Regions from separate parts of the Desulfobaculum sp. SPO524 genome, predicted to be linked through region 2. Evidence: predicted binding sites of a transcription regulator. Region 2 holds the regulator's gene; each other region holds the start of a gene.
What was found. The regulator sigma-54, encoded in region 2, starts transcription at its own class of promoters, with help from an activator protein. The targets are predictions, from matches to a motif close to CTGGCACGGNNNNTGCTT.
Positions count from the first base shown of each region.

Region 1: the regulator sigma-54 is predicted to act here: its motif matches at 2,627-2,644, upstream of ACI3L3_RS15680 (NifB/NifX family molybdenum-iron cluster-binding protein).
Region 3: the regulator sigma-54 is predicted to act here: its motif matches at 4,384-4,401, upstream of ACI3L3_RS01635 (DUF5320 domain-containing protein).

Region 1 is NZ_JBJDSB010000006.1:55,109-61,618, reverse strand. Features, by position in the region: gene ACI3L3_RS15685 (methyl-accepting chemotaxis protein) at 1-2,067, opposite strand, end outside; gene ACI3L3_RS15680 (NifB/NifX family molybdenum-iron cluster-binding protein) at 2,655-2,996, shown strand; gene ACI3L3_RS15675 (DUF2721 domain-containing protein) at 3,223-3,675, opposite strand; gene ACI3L3_RS15670 (MetS family NSS transporter small subunit) at 4,173-4,265, opposite strand; gene ACI3L3_RS15665 (sodium-dependent transporter) at 4,272-5,774, opposite strand; gene ACI3L3_RS15660 (glycosyltransferase) at 6,198-6,510, shown strand, end outside.
Region 2 is NZ_JBJDSB010000002.1:870,689-877,198, forward strand. Features, by position in the region: gene ACI3L3_RS09485 (KdsC family phosphatase) at 1-5, shown strand, start outside; gene lptC (LPS export ABC transporter periplasmic protein LptC) at 2-568, shown strand; gene ACI3L3_RS09495 (LptA/OstA family protein) at 571-1,074, shown strand; gene lptB (LPS export ABC transporter ATP-binding protein) at 1,076-1,798, shown strand; gene rpoN (RNA polymerase factor sigma-54) at 2,023-3,477, shown strand; gene hpf (ribosome hibernation-promoting factor, HPF/YfiA family) at 3,584-4,141, shown strand; gene ACI3L3_RS09515 (PTS sugar transporter subunit IIA) at 4,138-4,587, shown strand; gene rapZ (RNase adapter RapZ) at 4,590-5,492, shown strand; gene ACI3L3_RS09525 (PTS sugar transporter subunit IIA) at 5,548-5,979, shown strand; gene ACI3L3_RS09530 (PTS sugar transporter subunit IIB) at 5,981-6,451, shown strand; gene ACI3L3_RS09535 (PTS sugar transporter subunit IIC) at 6,504-6,510, shown strand, end outside.
Region 3 is NZ_JBJDSB010000001.1:377,096-383,605, forward strand. Features, by position in the region: gene ACI3L3_RS01605 (glycosyltransferase) at 1-656, shown strand, start outside; tRNA gene ACI3L3_RS01610 (tRNA-Ala) at 743-818, shown strand; gene ACI3L3_RS01615 (NAD(P)/FAD-dependent oxidoreductase) at 1,041-1,676, opposite strand; gene ACI3L3_RS01620 (pentapeptide repeat-containing protein) at 2,122-2,703, shown strand; gene ACI3L3_RS01625 (NAD(P)/FAD-dependent oxidoreductase) at 2,820-3,458, opposite strand; gene ACI3L3_RS01630 (zinc ribbon domain-containing protein) at 3,675-3,923, opposite strand; gene ACI3L3_RS01635 (DUF5320 domain-containing protein) at 4,016-4,312, opposite strand; gene ACI3L3_RS01640 (alpha/beta hydrolase family protein) at 4,520-6,133, opposite strand; gene ACI3L3_RS01645 (class I SAM-dependent methyltransferase) at 6,395-6,510, shown strand, end outside.

The DNA.
Region 1 (6,510 bases), on a different contig from region 2:
GGCGTTGGCGGTGTGGGCGGAGATGCCTTCCATCACTTGCTGGGAGCGGTGCATGCCGTCCACGGTGGTTGCGGTGCTGTTTTGAATGGACTTGACGGCGTGGCCGACCTCCTTGGTGGCGGACATGGTCTTTTCCGCCAGCTTGCGGACCTCGTCCGCCACAACGGCGAAGCCGCGCCCGGCTTCACCGGCGCGGGCGGCCTCGATGGCGGCGTTGAGGGCAAGGAGGTTGGTCTGGTCCGCAATGTCCTCAATCACCTGCACGATGGTGGATATGCCCGCGGCCTGCTCGCTGAGGGCCTGCATGGAGGTGTCGAGGGAGGCAAAGTCCGAGGTGACTTCCTCGAACCCTTCGATAACGGCGGTGATGACCTCGGTGCCTTCGCCGGCGGTGGTGCGGGTGCGTTCGGCCACTTCGGCGGCGCTGGTGGCGTTTCGCGCCACTTCCAGCACGGAGGCGTTCATTTGCTCAATGGCGGCTGCGGCTTCGCTGGCCATGTGGCGCTGTTCCTGCGCGCCGCGGGAGGACTGCTCCACCTGCGCGGAGAGCTCTTCGGAAGCGGAGGCCACTTGAGTGGACACGGACGAGGCGCGGGCGGCGACGTCCGCAATGACGGCGCTTTGCTCCTCAATGGCGTGCTGCTGCAGACGAACTTCTGTGAGGTCGAACCACATGGTCATGGCGCCGGTGCTGGCGCCGTTCATGTCGTGAATGGGGGTAGACACCACGGAATAGACGCGCTTGTCCCCCTGCTGGGTGACGAAATCCATCTCGCTGGCAATCTGTGTGTTTTCCTTCAGGGCTTTGCCGAGGACGGTGGGGCGCGTGGCGTCGCCAAAGGCGAACTCGCCTGTTGTCATGCCGTGGTAGTCCTCGGGCGCTCCTGTGCGGCCAACGGCGTCCACCATGGCGGCATTGAGGAAGGTGATGCGCTCGGTGGTGTCGGCCACGGCGCAGGGCATGGCAATGCCGTCCAGAATGCCCTGTGCGTAGGAGAGTTTACTTTTCAGTTCCTCGGTCATGGCGGTGATGTGGCTGGCGAGGCGCGCCGTTTCGTGGGTGAAGGACCCGGTGAGCGTGGCGCTGAGGTCGCCGGCGGCAATGCGCTCGGAAAAGGTGTTGATGGTGGCCAGCGGGCGGACAACAAGGCGGCGGAACAATACGCCCATGACGATGATGACGAAGAGGATGGCCGCCGCACCGATGCACAGCAGAACGTTGCGGATGGCGGTGACCTTTACAAGCAGTTCGGCCTTGGGGGCGTTGAGCAGAACGCTCCATCCTATGCCTTCTGCGCGGCGGAAGACGCCGAGCTTGGTGACGCCGGCAAAGGTATATTCCGTGGTGCCGTTGCCCACGTTTTGAATCTGCTGTTCAAGGGCGCTGCCGCGCGGGGCGTTGAACATGAGGGCCGGGTCGGGGTGGGCGATGGTGCGCATGTTTTGGTCAAAGACGATGGGGTAGCCGTTTGCGCCGATGGTCAGGGACAGAATGTCGTTGGCGGCGAACCTGTCCCAGTTGGCGCAGACAAGGATGCCGCCCACCAACTCCCCGCCGCGGGTGACGGGCGCGGCAATGTTCATGACCGTGGCTCCGGTAAAGGGCGAGGGCGTAAGGTTCTTGTCCACAAAGGCTTCGTCGCCGTTGGCGATGCCGCTGAAATAGGGCTCGTCTTTGACGTTTTTGCCGCGGAGCTTTTGGCCGTTGGCGTCAAAGCCGGAGACGACTTTGCCGTCGCGGTTAAAGAGCAACACGGTGTCCAGCCTGTCGTTGGATTTGACGATGTCGCGCAGCTGGCTGTTAACGATATAGGCGGTGTCGCGCACGGCGGCGTTCATCATGCCGCGCTGTCCGGCAAGGCTGCTGGCGATGGACACGCCCTCCCCCGAAAAGTCGTCAATCTCCTGCACGAGGGAGTCGGCCAGCTTGTTCATGAACGCGGTATTGTTCGCCAGCTCCAGCTGATAGATGGCGTGGTTGGCGTACAGGACAATGGCCGCGACGGACAGCCCCACCACCACGACGACTGCCAGAATAAATTCCGTTGCTATGCTCTTGATCTTCACGACTCTGCTCCGTTGCTCCGCCGCGCTGCTTCTTTGCGCGGCAACCATCAAAACCGGGTGCGCCGTGCCCCCCACGGCGTGGCGCGTTGTGTGGCCCGGATGCTTGACGGGTTGTGCTCGTCTCGTATGGCAAGCGGGTTATGTGTTGTGCTGTCCTCCAGAACATGCGCCCAGTGCGTCGTTGGTGCGGTGGCGCCGTCACCAGCATGCTGCGGATGAAAATCGCATCGCCCGTCTCCTCATCCATTTGCGTAAAACGATGTTCCTTGTGCAGGGGATATCGGCAGGTTACGCGTTTTTTGTTAGGTGAGCGTTTACTTTGTGGTTTTGGATAAACGTCCGGTGCGAATGCGTCAATAGTGCTTTGCTCCAAAACGCGCTGGCTCCGGTGCTAGATTGCGATTTCTCCATATTGTTGCGTACGAAACGGAATGTGGTACATCGCTGAATATCCCCGTGGGGCGCGGAAAATAACGGGCGGCGCATTTTGCGCCCAGCTTGCGGAGCTGTGGAGAAGGCTCACACGGGAAAATGGCGAGAAAACAGGGCGTTTGAGGCGGTGGCACTGGCTTTGCTATGGTCCGGGTATGAAAATATACACACGATTTGCCATTTGCAGTGCGGGGACCACGCGCACAGCGCGTGTGGAGCCGGTGGTTGGCCGCGCCGACTACTTTTATATTTGCGACACAACCACAGGCGAGGAAACCGCCGTGCCCAATCCCCATCGTGATGAGCAGGAGGGCTGCGGCGTCAATGTGGCGCGGACGCTTGCGGAGCTGGGCGTGGAGGCTGTTTTGGCGGGCAATTGCGGCGCCAAGGCGGCGCGCGCTCTGCGCGAGGCGGGCGTGAAGGTCTCCTACCCCTTTACGGGGACGGTGGATGACGCCATAGCCGCCTTTACGGCCTTAATGCGCGAGGGCGTGTAGCGCAAGACCTGACCGCAAAGTGGAAACCAGCTCAAACGCGGAGCGCGTGTGTGGCCATATTGCGCCGCTGCGCGCGTTTTGTGCGTGGGTGCGATGACTGCACGGTGGCGGGGCCGCGTCAGCTGGGCAGATATGACCAGAAGAGGCGCGCACGGGCGCGCGGGGCGGGAATGCCGTCGCAAGGGGCGCATGGCGCGCCCCTTTGCGTCAGACAAAGTCTTGGGCGCTACGTGTCGGAAGACGTGGCGTGCGGGTGCAGCTCAACCTGCAGAGAGTTGAGCGTCATGCGGATGTCGCACAGGAAGAAGACCATGGAAAAGACCAGGCAGATGATGGCGGCAAAGAACATGGCTTCAATGATGTTCTGCAGCTGAAGCTCCACCACAAAGGTGGCGAACAGGCACAAGATGATCACGCTAACAAAGAACACGCTGGACAGCGCAAGGCTGATGGCGGTCTGCAGCACGCGGCAGCGCTTGAACAGCAGGTCAATCTGCTTGTGGAGCAGGACGGCTTCGGACTCGGATGCTGTCTTCAGCCTGTCCTGCAGGACGTGGATGCGGTCGATGGGGCGGCCAATCCGGTTGGTCATGGAAAGGACAATCAGTCCTACGCCCGATATCAGCACGCAAGGGCTGATGCAGGCTTGGAGGACACGTGTCAGTGCCTCGATGGTCATGTGTATCTCCTTAGGGTGGTAGTAGAGCGCTCGACCTCGCATGAGCGCAGCTTGGCGGCTTACGCCTCCGCCGCTAGGGGGTCAACGACGGCTTTGGGCGGCTACGCGCAAAAGCGCGCAACCAGCCTCTGCCAGCGCCAGCCAGACGCATAACAATCTGAGTGTATCGCATGCGTATGCGCTTTTTCTGCCGCAGAGGCGAAAATGCCATGCAAAAACGTATAAAACCCATACGCTCGCCTTTGCAAGTGGCGCGAAATTGGGCCGCGCATGGTGTTGTGTGTCGTCTGTGCGACTGTATTGTCGTGCTGGCGCATTGCCGCTTTGGATGGGCTGGTGGCCTGTGCGGCGCGCCTTGGGGCCTGTTTCAGCAGGCGCACCGCTCTACAGGGGCATGAAAAACGGCGCGCGGTGCGCCCTCGCCCGCGCCCTCATGCATAAAAAAAGGGAGAGCGCCCTCAGGCACTCTCCCATCCATTGCAGTAGCGAAAGGGTCGCTATTTTTTCATGGCCTTTTTCAGGCAGAGGGCGGCGCCGCCCCACGTGATGCCAAGGCCGATGACCATCATGATGATTGCTCCGGTCGTCATATCTTTTTACCTCTTGAGGGAGTTGTCGGTGTAGCCAATGTAGCCTGCGGGGCTGGTCTTGGCCTGCATGGCGATGCCGATGACCACGGTGGCCGCAAAAACGAGCCAGCCGAAGGACACGATGCTGATGAGCGAGTAGCCGCCGTACAGGGCCTTCAGGTCACCAACGAGGTTGGTGACGAAGAGGAAGCCCAGCATGGGCACGGTGACGAAGCGCAAGCACACGCTCCAAACCGTACCAACATAGAATTCGGAGTTGCGGTTCACGTGGTCGCGAACCACATCAAGGTTGCACAGCCACGTGATGAGGAAGATCTCCACAACTGCGCCGCCCATGATGCCGAAGTTGTTGATGAAGTGGTCGACGATGTCGAGGATGAGCAGGCCCGCGCCGGAGCAGAACACCAGCGAGACCACAAAGCCCGTGCCGCAGATGATGTTCACGGTCTTGCGGCGGGTCCATTCCATCTTGTCCATAAAGGCCGAGATGCAGGCCTCAACAATGGAGATGTGCGAGCTGATGCCGGCCATGGTCAGCGCCAGGAAGAACAGCGTGCCAAACACGGCGGGCATGGGCATCAGGTTGATGGCGGTGGGGATGGTGATAAAGGCCAGTCCCACGCCGCCGGACACCACTTCGTTGACGCCAACGCCTTGCTTGGCGGCCATGTAGCCGAGGACGGCAAAGATCATCACGCCGGCGGCCATGGAGAAGCCACAGTTGATGAACACCGTCATGCAGGCGTTATTATTGATGTCGGACTTCTTGGGCAGATAGCTGGAGTAGGCGATCATGATGGCGAAGCCAATGGACAGGGTGAAGAAAATCTGTCCGTAGGCGGCCACCCAGACCTTATAGTTGCTCAGTGCGCTGAAGTCGGGCTTAAAGAGCCAGTTGAGGCCTTCATTGGCGCCGGGCAGGGTCACCACCCGGAAAATCATGACCATCAGCAGGATGAACAGCGTAGGCATCAGCACCTTGACGGCGCGTTCAATGCCGGCCTTCACGCCGGAGATGCAGGCCGCCCACGTTACGCCCCATGCGACAATGGTGGCAACGAGGATGATCGGCCGCAGGCTGCCCAGTTCAAAGGGCGAGCCCGTCAGCGCGAGGAATTCGCCAAAGAAAAAGTCCTTGGGCGCGGTTCCCCATGCCTGCGTGACGGCAAAGCCGGTGTAGGCGATGGACCAGCCAATGATCGCCACGTAGTACACGGCGATAACAGCGGCAACCAGCACCTGCATCCACCCCAGCCACTCCCACTTGGGATTGATGGCGGCAAAAGTCTTGGGAGCGCTGCCGCGGAATTTGTGGCCAAGGCCGAATTCAAGGATCATGAAGGGGATGCCAGCGGTCAGCATGGCAAAGATGTACGGAATCAGAAATGCGCCACCGCCGTTTTCATACGCCATGTACGGAAAACGCCAGATGTTGCCGAGGCCGATGGCGGAGCCGACGGCCGCGAGGATGAAACCGATCCTCGAACCCCACTGTTCTCTTTCAGTCATTATTCACCTTCCCTATGCGATTAGGTTCTGCTGAACCGGGAGAGCCCATTGCATACCCCTGAGGTGTGCAACCCCTTTTGGGTTCGTCTCGGTTCGTTATGCACCGTCGGGGCACGGTGCCGGTTTTGTTGGGGAAGCTCCCTCCCAAGCGGAGCTTTTCACAACGAAACCACAGGCCTGAAACCCCGATTGTGGATAAGCATTGCTGAATACCCCTGTTGATGCACAAAGTCTAGAGACAAATTCACATTACAGGGTCACTTTTGCTAGAAAACGCCCATAACAGGCGACTTTTGCGCCCGTTTTGGGCTGGTTCTGGCGCAAAATGCGTCGTTTTGGTCTTGTGATCGGGGAAGGCGCTGGCGGCGTGTGAACCGGCGTGTTCAAAGTGCTTTTTTTATAGTAGAAAAGCAGCAGGAATGTATGCCCAGACTCTGTACTCTCTGCACGGGAGGGCTTGTGGTCACGTCCTGCGCGAATGTGCTTTCGAAAGGGAAAAATGGCTGTTCCCAGTACCTGTTGCCGGTTTCCGGGCGCGATGTTGTGCCCGCTGTTGCCACGGCGTTGTCCATATATGACGCGTGGGGCGTGTGTCCGACGTTTTGGATGGATGATGGCGCGGCGGCGGATGTGCTGGCCCGGATTTTCCCCGGCGGCGTTCGGCATGTGTCGCCGCCCCTTCCGCCCCCGCGGGAGATGGCCGCGGACGCCCCGCGCGGGGCCGTGCGGCTGGTGC
Region 2 (6,510 bases):
GATGAACAGAGCGCGTATGCTCCTTGTCGCGGTGCTGGTCTTTGTGACCATGCTTGGCGCGGCCTATATCATTTGGCGTGGGAGCGGCGCATCCGTGGATGATGTGCCCATCACCGCCCCGCCTGTGGATATGGCCATGCAGGGCGTGGAGCTCACCCGCAGCGCCGGGGACGGCTCCCTGTGGACCCTCAAGGCCGAGAGCGCCGACTACGAAAAGCAGGACGGCCGCATCACGGTTGAGGCTCCCGTTATCGACTGGACCAAGGACGGCCGGGAGCCGGTGCACATCGTGGCTCCCAAGGGCCGCGTTGATCAGGCGACGGGGTCTGCGGAATTGTGGCCCGAAGTTGTCGTGACAAGTGGCGATACTACAGTGTATTCCAAGCGTCTGGACTATGACGGCGAGGCGCGGATTATCACCGTCCGCGAGGATGTCCGCATTGTGCGCGAGGGCATGACCCTCCGCGCGCCGGAAGTCGTCTATGATCTTTCCACCAATGTCATCACCGCCACCGGGGGCGTGGAGTCCGTCATGGACGGCATGGCCGCCCCGGGCAGGGAGAAGTAGCCTTGAAGACGTTTGCACGCACCGCCGCACTCGCCCTTGCGGGTGTGCTCGTAGCGGCCTCGCTGGCATTTGCCGCGGCCGCCGATACCGTACCGACCAAAATCACCTCTCAGAAAACCGTCTACGACGAAAGCGGCAAGACCGTCGTCTTTACGGGAGATGTGCTCGTCACCCGGCCGGATATGAAAATCTGGTCCGACAAGATGACAGTGCACCTCACCCCGTCCGATACGCCGGATACGCCCGGAACCATCCGCAAAATCGTTGCCACCGGCAACGTGCGGCTGAAGCGCGAGGGCAAGACCGGTACCTGCCGCAAGGCTGTGTACACCGCCGAAGATGGTCTGCTGACCCTCACCGGCAAGCCCGTGCTCAAGGATGGCGAAAACAGCATTGCCGGCAAGGTTATCCGCCTGTGGCTCAAGGACAACCGCAGCGAAGTGGAAAGTGGCGACGCACCCGTGGAAGCCATCTTCTTCACCCCGGCTGACGGGGGCGGCAAGTAGCATGAGTGTCCTTTCAGCCAATGATCTGTGCAAGATCTACGGGCAGCGCAAGGTTGTGCAGGATATCGCCGTCAACGTGGCGCAGGGCGAGGTTGTTGGTCTGCTTGGCCCCAACGGCGCGGGCAAGACCACCACGTTCTACATGCTGGCGGGCATCATCAAGCCCAACGGCGGCGCGGTGCACCTTGATGACGAGGCCATCACCATGCTGCCCCTGCACGAGCGCGCCCGCCTCGGCATGAGCTACCTGCCGCAGGAAAGCTCCATCTTCAAAAAGCTGTCCGTGCGGCAGAATCTGGAGATTATTCTGGAGCAGAGCGGACTGGACAGCGCAGAGCAGAAGCGGCGCGCGGACCAGTTGCTGGACGAGCTGGGCATTACGCGCCTTGCGGACCAGAAGGCCATGCACCTCTCTGGCGGCGAGCGCAGGCGGCTCGAGATTGCCCGCGCGCTTATCCTAAATCCGAAATTCATGCTGCTGGACGAGCCTTTTGCGGGGATTGACCCCATCGCCGTGGATGACATACAAGGAATTGTGCGCGGGCTGAAAGAGAAGGGCATTGGCGTGCTTATCTCCGACCATAACGTCCGCGAAACCCTGCGCATTTGCGACAGGGCCTACCTTGTCTACGAAGGCCGCATCATCCTGAGCGGTACTCCGGAAGAAATTTGTGCCGATCCGAAGGCTCGCCGGGTCTACCTTGGCGAGGGGTTCTGTCTGTAACCTTCCGGAAATTCTATATAAATCCCTATATTCAAGAACCTTGCCAGTCTTGGTTGCAAGCTTGTTGTGAATGTGGCATGGTGCTTGTGCGGTCGGTAACGAAGTCCGCACAAGCACCATTTTTTTTAGATGCCGTAGGCACTGTCGCACTTCCGCCCCCTTTGACGGGGCAGCCTGATACGGAATCTGCAACGCCAACATTTCGCAAGAAGACATAAGCCAACATGGCACTTGAACTACGACAACAACTCAAGCTCTCTCAGCAACTGGTCATGACACCGCAGTTGCAGCAGGCCATCAAGCTGCTGCAGCTCTCCCGCGTGGAGTTGGTGGACATGGTCCAGCAGGAACTCCTCGAGAATCCCCTTCTGGAGGAGGCCGCCGTCGAGCCGTCGCAGGAGAAGGCCGAGGCCGAGCAGGACGCCCGGTCGGCAGAAGCCGTAGACAACGGCGAAGCCATGGCCGATGGCGTTGGCGATCAGGACGCGATGCAGGGCGCGGATTGGGAAAACTACCTCGGGGAGTTCTCTTCCACGGGGCGGCAGTCCTCGGCGCGTGAAGCGGAAATCCCGGAGGAGGGCTTGTCCTTTGAGGCCCGTCTCTCGTCCAAGCCATCGCTGGAAGGGCATCTGGAATGGCAGATTCGCCTCTCGGACATGACGCCGGAGCAGGTGGACATCGCAGAGGTTATCCTCGGCAACCTTGGCTCGCAGGGGTACCTGCAAAGCACCGTTGAGGAAATCGCCGAGGAAGCCAAATGCTCCGTGGACGCCGTGGAGGAAACGCTGCACCGCGTTCAGCGCATGGACCCCGTGGGCGTTGCCGCCCGCGACCCGCGCGAGTGTCTGCTCGTACAGCTTGAGGTCAACGGATACGACGACCCCATCCTGCACTCCCTCGTCAGCGACCACCTGGAGGACCTTGAAAAGCGCCGCTACAAGCCGCTGGCGCGCAAGTTCCGCCTCACCCTCGAAGGCCTCAAGGAATACCTCGACTTTCTGCAAACCCTTGACCCCATGCCCGGTGCTGCCTTTGGCAGTGGCGAGGCGCAGTACGTCAGCCCGGATGTGCACGTCTACAAGTACGAGGACGACTTCGTCATCGTGCTCAATGACGACGGTTTGCCGCAGTTGACGGTTAATGATTTCTATCTCGATTCCGTGAAGGATGGGCGCGGCGCGCCGGAGAAGGAATACCTGAACGAGCGCCTGCGTTCCGCCCAGTGGCTGATGAAAAGCCTGTACCAGCGCCAGCGGACCCTCTATAAGGTTATGGAGAGTCTTGTGCGCTTCCAGCGCGGGTTCTTCGAGCATGGCGTGACCCGTCTGAAGCCCCTCATCCTCAAGGATGTGGCAGACGACATCGAAATGCACGAATCCACCATCAGCCGCATCACCACCAGCAAGTATGTGTCCACGCCCCATGGCGTGTTCGAGCTGAAATTTTTCTTCAACAGCGCCCTCGGTATGGACGACGGATCACAGGTCGGTTCCGAGAGCGTGAAGGCGCACATCAAGGAACTCATCGGAAAGGAAGATACCAAAAAGCCTCTTTCGGACGAGAAAATCGCCGATATCCTCAAAGGGCGGCTTCAGGTCAACATCGCACGGCGAACTGTTGCCAAATATCGCAGCTCCCTCGGCATACCGTCCTCCTCCAAACGCAAGCAGGTCTTTTAGGAGGGGCGGAGTGGCGACAACACCCTTTATTTTCAGGCTGAATGCAAGTACACTTTCCAATATGGTGAGTATTCGATCCAACCCCAGCAGTTAAGGAGGATCGTCGATGAACATCAGCTTGACCTTTAAGAATTTCGAGCCTTCGGACCATCTCAAGCAGTATGCCCGCAAGCGCTTTGAAAAGCTGATCAAGTACGCCGATACCGGCAATGCCGAATTGCAGATCAACATGAGTGTGGAGAAGTTTCGCCACATCGCGGAGGTCTCGCTTGCCGGGGACAATATGAATATGTCCGCCGTTGAGGAGTCGGAAGACATGTACTCCTCCATCGACCTTGTGCTGGACAAGATGTCCGCACAGGTCCGCAAGACGCGTGAAAAGGACAAGGACCGCCGCCGCGCGCGCGACACCGTGCGCCAGGAAGACGTCGCCGCCCTTGCCGGATTCGACGCCGAGGACATGGACGCCGCATCCGGCCCTGTCATCGTGCAGGCCGACACCTACACGCCCAAGCCCATGATGGCCGACGAGGCCGCCATGCAGCTGGACACCTTCAAGTATGATTTCCTCGTGTTCCGCAACGCTGAAACCGAACGGGTCAACGTCATCTACCGCCGCAAGACCGGCGAGTATGGCCTCATTGATCCCGGGATGTACGAATGAAGCTCGGAGATTTTGTCGATAGCGATTTGATATTCCCTGAACTTTCGGCCAGAACCAAGTCTTCGGTTCTGGCCGAACTTGTGGCCGGGGCTGCGCAGCATGTGCAGGGCATTGACCCTGAACATGCCAAGGAAGTCCTGCTGGAGCGGGAATCCCTGGGTACCACAGGAATCGGCGACGGCATCGCCATCCCCCACGGCAAGCTGGAAGGGCTGGACGACATCGTCGTTGTTGCCGCCAGAAGCCGCGAGGGCGTTGACTTTGATGCGCTGGACTTTAAGCCCTGTCATATCTTCTTTCTTGTGCTTGCGCCGGAAAAGGTGGCCGGGATGCATCTGCGCATCCTTGCCCACATTTCGCGCACTCTCAAGGATGAGAAGTTCCGCACGGCCTTCTTGGAGGCTGGCGATAAGGACGAACTGGTCCGCCTTATCAAGGGAGCCTAAGCATGGAATCTGTTGTGCCGGGAGCGGCCGCCGAGCCGGATTTTCCCGTCATTATCCTCTCCGGACTCTCCGGAGCGGGCAAATCCACTGCCCTGAAGGTTTTTGAAGACCTTGGCTTCGTCTCCGTGGACGGGCTGCCCCCGGATGTTATCCCCGAATTCGTGGACCTGTTTCGCCGTCAGAAAGAGGTGTACCATCGAGGGTTGACCCTTGGGCTGGACGTCCGCCATTCTGACTTTACCGCCAAATGGGAACAGACACGGGGCATCCTTGCCGAAAGCGGCGTGGAGCCGCGCGTGGTGTTTATTGAAGCCGGAGAAAATGTGCTGCGCCGCAGGTATGCGGCCACCCGCCGTCCGCATCCGCTGGAGCAGGGCGTCGGGCTGGACCGCGCCCTTGTGGAGGAGCGCCGCCTGCTCGCCCCGGTGCGTGACTTGGCCGAGCTTGTCATCGACACCTCGGACTATTCCATCCACGACCTGCGCCGCACGTTGCAGGAAAAGTGGAATTTCCTGCAGGACAAATGCTATGGCCTGCACGTGTACTTGGTGACCTTTGGCTTTAAGCACGGGGTGCCAACGGACGCGGACCTTGTCTTTGACCTGCGCTTTTTGCCGAATCCGTACTTTGAGAAGTCTCTGCGGAGCCTGACGGGACGTGACAAGGCGGTTTCCGATTTTGTCCTGCGCTCGCCAGAGGGCGGGGAATACCTTGAGAAACAGCTTGATTTCCTGCACTATGTCCTGCCGTGCTACGCGCGGGAAGGGCGGTACAGGCTGACGGTTGCCATTGGGTGCACCGGCGGCAGGCATAGGTCCGTCGCCGTGGCCGAAGCCGTCTTTGACTCTCTGCGTCAGGCAGAGTATTCCGTATTTCTTGAGCACAGGCATCTCGACCTCGAATGAGGCGGGTGAAGGACGAAATTCCATTCGCGCCGAAAGTGGCGCGCTAGCGGGTATCATGAGCGAAAAGACAACCAAGACAGTCGGTGTGGTCATCGTCACCCACGCGGAGTACGGCGAGCATTTGCTGAATGCCGCCGAGGTCATCCTTGGCGAGCAGGAATACTGCGAAGCCATCGGTGTGGGCGTGGATCAGGAGATGGACGAAATTCTCCAGAACCTGCGCGAAGCCGTGGAACGCGTCGATGCAGGCGCCGGCGTGCTGATGCTGACCGACATGTTTGGTGGCACCCCCACCAATCTCAGCCTGTCCCTTATGGGCTCCGGGCCGCTGGAGGTCATCACCGGCGTGAACCTGCCCATGCTGCTCAAGGTGCTTGGTACCCGATCCATGAAACTGAAAAACCTTGCCAGCGAAGCCGCAAGCGCCGGCTGTCAGGGTATTGTCGTCGCAGGCGAAATTCTGCGGCGCAAAGTCGCGGAAGGCTAAAATGTATTGGGTGCGCGTGGACAACAGACTGATCCATGGTCAGATTATCGAAACGTGGCTCCCCTTCACCAAGTCGCGCTGGATTGTCGTTGCGAATGACGACGTGGCCCACGATCCATTGCGGCAGGAAATTATGGGGCTTGCCATCCCGCACGGGGTGGAGAAGTGTTTTGTGGACGTGGCGGGGCTTGCCGCGTTTATGCATGCCAAGTTCGGGCCGGACCCGGACCCCGATGTGCTGGTCCTCTTCGCCTCGTGCGAGGACGCCCGCCGTGCCCATGAAGATGGCCTCGGCTTTGGTGTGCTCAACCTAGGCAACCTGCACTACGGACCAGGCAAACAGCAGCTGTGCGCCCACGTATCCCTCTCCGAGGAAGATAACGACTGTCTTGGCTATTTCTCGTCCACCGGCGTGGAACTCGACTTCCGCTGCGTGCCGACGGAACCCGTGCATGTGAGACGAACATGGTAGGAACTCCGCTTGCGAGCATTGCCACGGTTGTGGCGGTCGGTTTTTTTTTGCCCTGAGCT
Region 3 (6,510 bases), on a different contig from region 2:
TTTTCGCCGGATGCCGCGTGGATGAAGCCCTTAGCGCCGCAGCGCAGGCTATGCTCCGCGCGGGCCAGCGTCCAGATTTCTCGTGGTGGGTCGAGCAGACGAAAACCTCTCCCCTCTGGCCCGGCAACGCCGTGCGAAACGCCGGATTCGGCGCGGAAGCCGCCAGCCGCCAGCGACGCATCATGAGCCTGCAACACGCGGCCACGGGGCTGCCGCTCGTGGTCTTCGGCGACAGCGCGTGGAAGGAGCACTTGCCACAGGGCACGGATATCCGCTCCGGAGTGGACTATTACACTGAGCTTCCCGGCATTTACCGCCAAAGCGCGTGGAACCTCAACGTGACGAGTCTGCTCCTGCCCGCAGGCCTGACCCAGCGACACTTTGACGTCTGGGCGGCTGGCGGATTCCTGCTCACGGACGACACACCGGGGCTGGACATCTTCCCCGATGAACTCACGCGTGAAATCACCTTTGCCGCGCCCGGCGACATTCCAGAGCTCGCCAAACGCCTCGCCCCGGACACCACCCTGCGCAAGGACCTTGCCGCCGCATGGCGCCGCCATATCCTCGACCAACACACCTACGGCCACCGCGTGCGCCGCGTGCTGGATATCCTCGGCATCGATTCCAGCCCCACCCCAAGCCCCATTCCCTAGCCCCAGCCCCCACAGCACACAAAATTTCCCCTTGCATCCCGCTGCGAAGGAGCGTAAATCCTTTTCCGTTCCACGGAACACCACACGGGGATGTAGCTCAGTTGGGAGAGCGGCGCGTTCGCAACGCGTAGGTCGTGAGTTCAAGTCTCATCATCTCCACCAGAAATGACAAGGGCCTAGAGGCAATGCCTCTAGGCCCTTTTTTTCGCTCATTCAGTTTGGTCATACCCCTAAGTAGAGCCACAACCTTTTTGACGCACACGAGCGATAATCACGTCAGGCCCGCGGCCTCGGATGTGCTCGCCTCCCCCCCTCAAACCACAAGGCAAAGCTCAGCCCGCGCATTGAAGTGACCTTTGCCGTTGTCACAAGCTCAGGACTCCATCACACCAGCGCCCGGCGGACGGTCTCAATGCCCCGCTCCTCCAGAAAGTGCGGCACGCGCTGCATGATGAGGGCGTTTTCGCGGTAGTAATCGAGGAAACGGGCGATAAGGTCGAGGGCTTGGCTTTGGGATTGTTCTTCCGCCAGCACGTCGGCAACCCGCGCGCTGCATCCGGAGCTTCCGCCAACGAGTACGGTCCAGCCTTTGCGGGTGCCCACCAGCCCAAGGTCACGGACGTAGCTTTCCGCGCAGCAGATAAAGCATCCGGACACCCCCAGCTTGAGCTTTGCCGGGACCGTGGCGCAAGAAAAGCGTTTTTCAACTTCCGCCGCCATCTCCAACGCGTCCTGCACGCCAAACTGGCACCACTGGTTGCCGGGGCAGGCCTGCACGTAGTGCCCTGCGACCTTGAAGGGCAACTCGTCGCACACGGGGCCGACTTCGTCCTCCTTGAGGCCGAGTAGCGTCAGGCGCTGGCCGGAGGTAATTTTCAGGACAGGGACGGCATACTTGCGGGCCACCCGCGCCACGGTCTCCAAATCGTCGGGGGTAAGCATTCCGGCAGGGGGCGTTACCCGTACACCGTAGGTCTTCTTGTCACGCTGTTTGACACAACCGCTCGGGAGCTCGATCATTTTGGCCTCCTTGAAACAGTCTGCCGCAGCCTTCTGCGGATAGGACGTTATGCCTTTCGGCACCCTCTGACTTCTCCACTCAGACCACACAGTCTGCCCAAGGCAAGGCATTAGAGCAACATCTATGTCCCTCAAATAACTGTAAAAAAGTAGACAAATTCCTTTCCATTCGCTGTCCTGAGCACGGAAAGAGGCGTCCTCACGCCTCCTTGCGCCCACAGCCCGAGCATACGAAACCGCTCTCCCGCGCTTCCCCCTTCATGCCGCGCCCTTCACCCCCACCACGAAGCCCCAGCGCCAATCAACAGCCGCAACGCCGGCACCATCCCCGCCGCGCCACCCGCCATTGGCGGCCCCACACTTCGCCGCGGCCTCTTGAGTTTCCCGCACGGCAGACGTATCCTCACTCGCCACGCCACAGACACACAGCGCCATGGAGCACAACATGCCCACAACACTTCCCGAAGGCGAATACGTTGGCACCCGCTTCCAGGGTGAGGATTTCGCTGATGCGGACCTTTCTGAAATTGAATTCTACAACTGCACATTCACGGATTGCGTCCTCCAAACGGCCAGCCTGCGATTCAGCTTTTTTGAGAAGTGCCATTTTGAGCGGTGCAATATGACGCTGGCGGGATTTCGCGGGGCGCGGATGGTGGACGGGGCGTTCAAGGACTGCAAGCTCCTTGGCATCAACTGGGGGGAATGCGGCGGGTTCTTTCGGGCCAGCTTTACGGACTGCCTGCTGGACGAGGCCTCCTTTGCCAATATGAACCTGCAGCGCATGCGCTTTACGGGTTCAACCTTCCGGGGCGGCACATTCTCCAACACCAACCTTTCCCTCGCCAGCTTCGAGGACTGCGACCTTGAGGGCTGCCGCTTTAGTAACGCCAATCTCTACAAAACCGACTTCACCACGGCCCGAAACTACTTCATCAGCGCCGAGGACAACACCATCACCAAAGCCAAATTCTCCCTCCCCGAGGCCGTCTCCCTGTTACGCAACTTTGACATTACGCTTGTGTAGCTTTGGCGGGCACAGGCGGCTCGTGCCGTCCCTCATCCCCCACACAACAACAAAAGGCGGGACCGCTCAGGAGCGGTCCCGCCTTTTTCATACGGGGGTAGTCAGCGCGGGGCTGACTAGAGGCCGAGGGCCTCGCGGATGGCGTCGATGCCGTGGGCTTCCACGAAGCGGGCGACGCGCTGTTTCTTTTTGCCGTTCTCGCGGTAGTAGTCGAGGAAACGGTCGATACAGTCCAGTGCCTCTTCGGTGCTGAGGCCCTCGGTGAGGACGTCGGCAATGCGGGCGCGGCTACCGGAGTTGCCACCGAGGACGATGGTCCAGCCCTTACGGCTGCCAACAAGGCCAATGTCGCGGACATAGCTTTCGGCGCAGCAGATGGGGCAGCCGGACACGCCGAACTTAATCTTGGCGGGCACTGTGGCGCTGGAGAAGCGCTGGTCGATGGCGTCGGACATGGCGAGGGAATCCTGCGTGCCAAACTTGCACCATGCGTTGCCGGGGCAGGCCTGCACGTAGTGGCCCGCCAGTTTGTAGGGCAGGGCCTCACAGGCGGGATTGACGGCTTCTTCCTTCAGGCCGATGAGGGCAAAGCGCTGGCCGGAGGTGATTTTCACCAGCGGCACATTGTGCTCGCGGGCAACCTTGGCCACGGCTTCCAGTTCATCGGGGGTCACCACGCCGGAACGCGGAGTGATGCGCACGGCGTAGGTCTCCTTATCGCGCTGCGCTATGCAGCTCGCGGGGAGGTTAGACATCTGGATTCTCCTTGAAATATGTGTCCCGCAGGGCTTGCGGGCATGGAGTTCTGGGAAATTGCCAAGGCGCGGCAATGCCGCGCCGAGCTGTGCAGTCTGCCCAAAACCGCGGCGCACTGCAACCGCAAATCCCCCACTCACGCAGGGCTCTCCAGACGCACAAACGGCCCAAAGTCCGCAGGACTCCGGGCCGCAAAAGATGATGGCCGCCGCTGATCAGTGGACCTTGCCGCAGCAGGAACCGGGCACGCAGCCCTTGTCCGAAGGACGGCTGCCACAGCACCCGCGCCCGCCGGCATCCGGCGTGCGGAATGTACTGCGCCCAACACTTGAGGCACTGGTGGACAGCAGACGCTCGCCGCCTTCAGCGCCGCAGAATTCGCACGGCTGGACCGGGGCGTCCCCAATCTGCAATGCCTCATAGACCTTGCCACACGACGGACACTTGTATTCATAAATCGGCATTCTTTCCCTCCTGAACTCTGCGCCCGGAAGCGGACCTGCTTCCGGGCGAGTTGTGGTGACGTTTCCCCGCACGGGGTGGTGCGGGATGAGCGTTAGTCGTCGCCCTCGCGACGCAGGGCCTGACGCAGGGTGGCGGCCTCGGTTTCCAGCGCGCTCAGGCGCTGCTCCAGTACGGCGCGCGAGTTTGCCGCTGCGCCGCCCCAACCGCTCCCGCGCCCCATGGCGCGGCCACCGCCCATGCCACCGCGAAAACCACGGCCACAGCCGCGTCCCATACCGCGAGGCGCGCCGCCCGCAGGGCCAGCAGGCCCCGCCGAGCCACAGCGCCCGAAACCGCCGCCAGTGCGCGGTCCCTGACCAAGAGGACCTGTTCCATCGAACCCAGGCATAGTGCTCCTCCTTTGCTATTGTGACTGCATGGGGAAGAAACGCGTCCACGCGCTCCTCCTCTCTGTATTCACAGCACAAGGCATGCCACAGGATTTTTTCCCATAATATTAGAGGGATACAAAAATATACAGATCCATCACCACCGGGCAAACGGCGCATTTTTCGCCCGCCACAGCCCCTCTGCGACGCACTCTGCGCCCTCTCACCTACTTGGTGCGCACACGGCGTGATACGGGGCGCGGCAGGCCCTGCTTATCGCTCCAGCCCACAAACGCCGCGCCATACCGCAGGGGCAAAGGAAGGACGGTCTCCGGCTGGGCCGCCGCATCCTGCAGTCCGCCGAGAAGGACAAAGCGGCTCGACGCCCCCTTCACCGCGCCAAGGCGCCGCCGCAACTCCCGCCACGACTGCGCCGGGTCCGGCCCGGCAAGAAGCCACAAGGACGGCACCTTCAGCCCCTGCGGCGCCAATGCGACCTGCCCTGTGCGCCGCGCCGGGCCGCGCGTCACAAGGGAGCAGACCAAAAAGCCCTGCTCCAGTTTCTTCGCCGCCAGCAGGGCCAATTCGGCCCCACCCTCGTCACCCCACAGCCCGACGCGGGATTCGGGCAAATCCATTGCCGCGCGCAGGGCGCTGTGCGCCGCGAGGGCGTCGCTCACCTGATGCGTCCGGGTCAGCGGCCCTGTCACCACATCCGACCCACCGCAGCCACGCCCGTCGTACACCAGCACCGCGCACCCACGCAGGGCCAGCAGGCGCGCCATGGACAGGGCCGATTCCTGCGGGGTGCAGTGCTCGCAGTGCACCAGCACAAACGCCGCGCGAATGGGTACATCCGGCCTGCGCACAATGGTCCCCTGAAGCCGCACGCCCTTATTGGTGATGGTGATTGGCTCCTCCATGAAGGTGATGCGTGTGCCGTATTCCATGGGCGGATTCGGCGGCATCCACATCAACTGGGCGGGCTTTTTGATGAGCGGATTGTTGTACCTGTCCTTCTTGGGCAGGATGGTTACCACGCCTTCCACAGGTTCCTCGGGCAAAAAGTCGGGCCCGTAGGCAAAAACCATTTCCCCATCGCGCCGCAGCGCCTTGAAGAGCCCGGTTTGCGAGTCGTAGAACAAAAAAGCATCAAAGGCGTCGCGCCCGTCAATGATACTGACGAAACGCTCCCCGCCCATGTGGTAGTGGCCGAAATAATCGCCGGGCACAAAGGTATCCGCGCCGCAACGCTCCAGCGCAAAGGTTTGGGCGAATCCCGCAAACCCACGCAGACCGCCGACATGCACGGTGCCTTCCTCGTCGGTGTAGGCGCCGGGCATGGCGGACCCGTCATCTGGTGCGGGCTGTGAAGTGGCGGGCTGTGGTGGAGGCGGTGCAGACGCGGCGCCATGGCTGCTCACAGGCTTTGGGGCGCTGGCCTGCGGCGGGCCAGATTTCGGTGGTGCAGAAGGCGGCGCAGAGGGCACCGATGACGCCGCCGGACGCGGCGCGGGCGATGCCGTCTGGCGCTGTGGGGCGGGCGGCGGCGTGGCGGGTTGCGGCGTCGCCACAGGCTTTTTGGCCGGATGGGCGGAGGTCTGCTCCTGTGGCGGCTTAGTCTGTGGCGGTTCTGGTGGCGGCGGCTCTGCTGGCGGCGCGGCAGGGTGCTGGCCCTCGGCCACCAGCGGCGGCACGCGGTCCACAATATCCACGGTGTAGACGTCCGGACGCATGGGGATGAGCCGCAACTCCACGCCAGCGAGCCAGATGGCGGCGGCAAGCACCGTCACATGCAGGGCCGTGGACGCCACGGCGCAGAGTATCCGAAGCCAACGCATCCAGCCGCTCCTTCACGGCGCGCGGCGCGGCACCATGCCGCACCCGGCGCGGGTCCCATAAGTCTACACCAGTTCCAGAGCGGCATAAAGCGCAGTATCTTCATATGTTGCGAGGCCTTGCGCACCGCGCCGCAAAAGTCCTCTCCTCCCCGGCCCCGGCTGGCAGGCTTCCCTGCGTCCTGCTTCCCCAGCCGCCGCGTGCCGGAGTCCACCCTTGCCTCCCTCAAGGCGGGCCACTATGCTGGCCCGCAGGAGACGCCAATGAACCACCGCATCTACAAGAACGTCACAGACTACTACGACGCCAACGCCCGGACCTTTACGGCCGAGACCAAAGACCTTGACCTCTCCCACGCGTGGGAGCCGTTTCTTGCCGA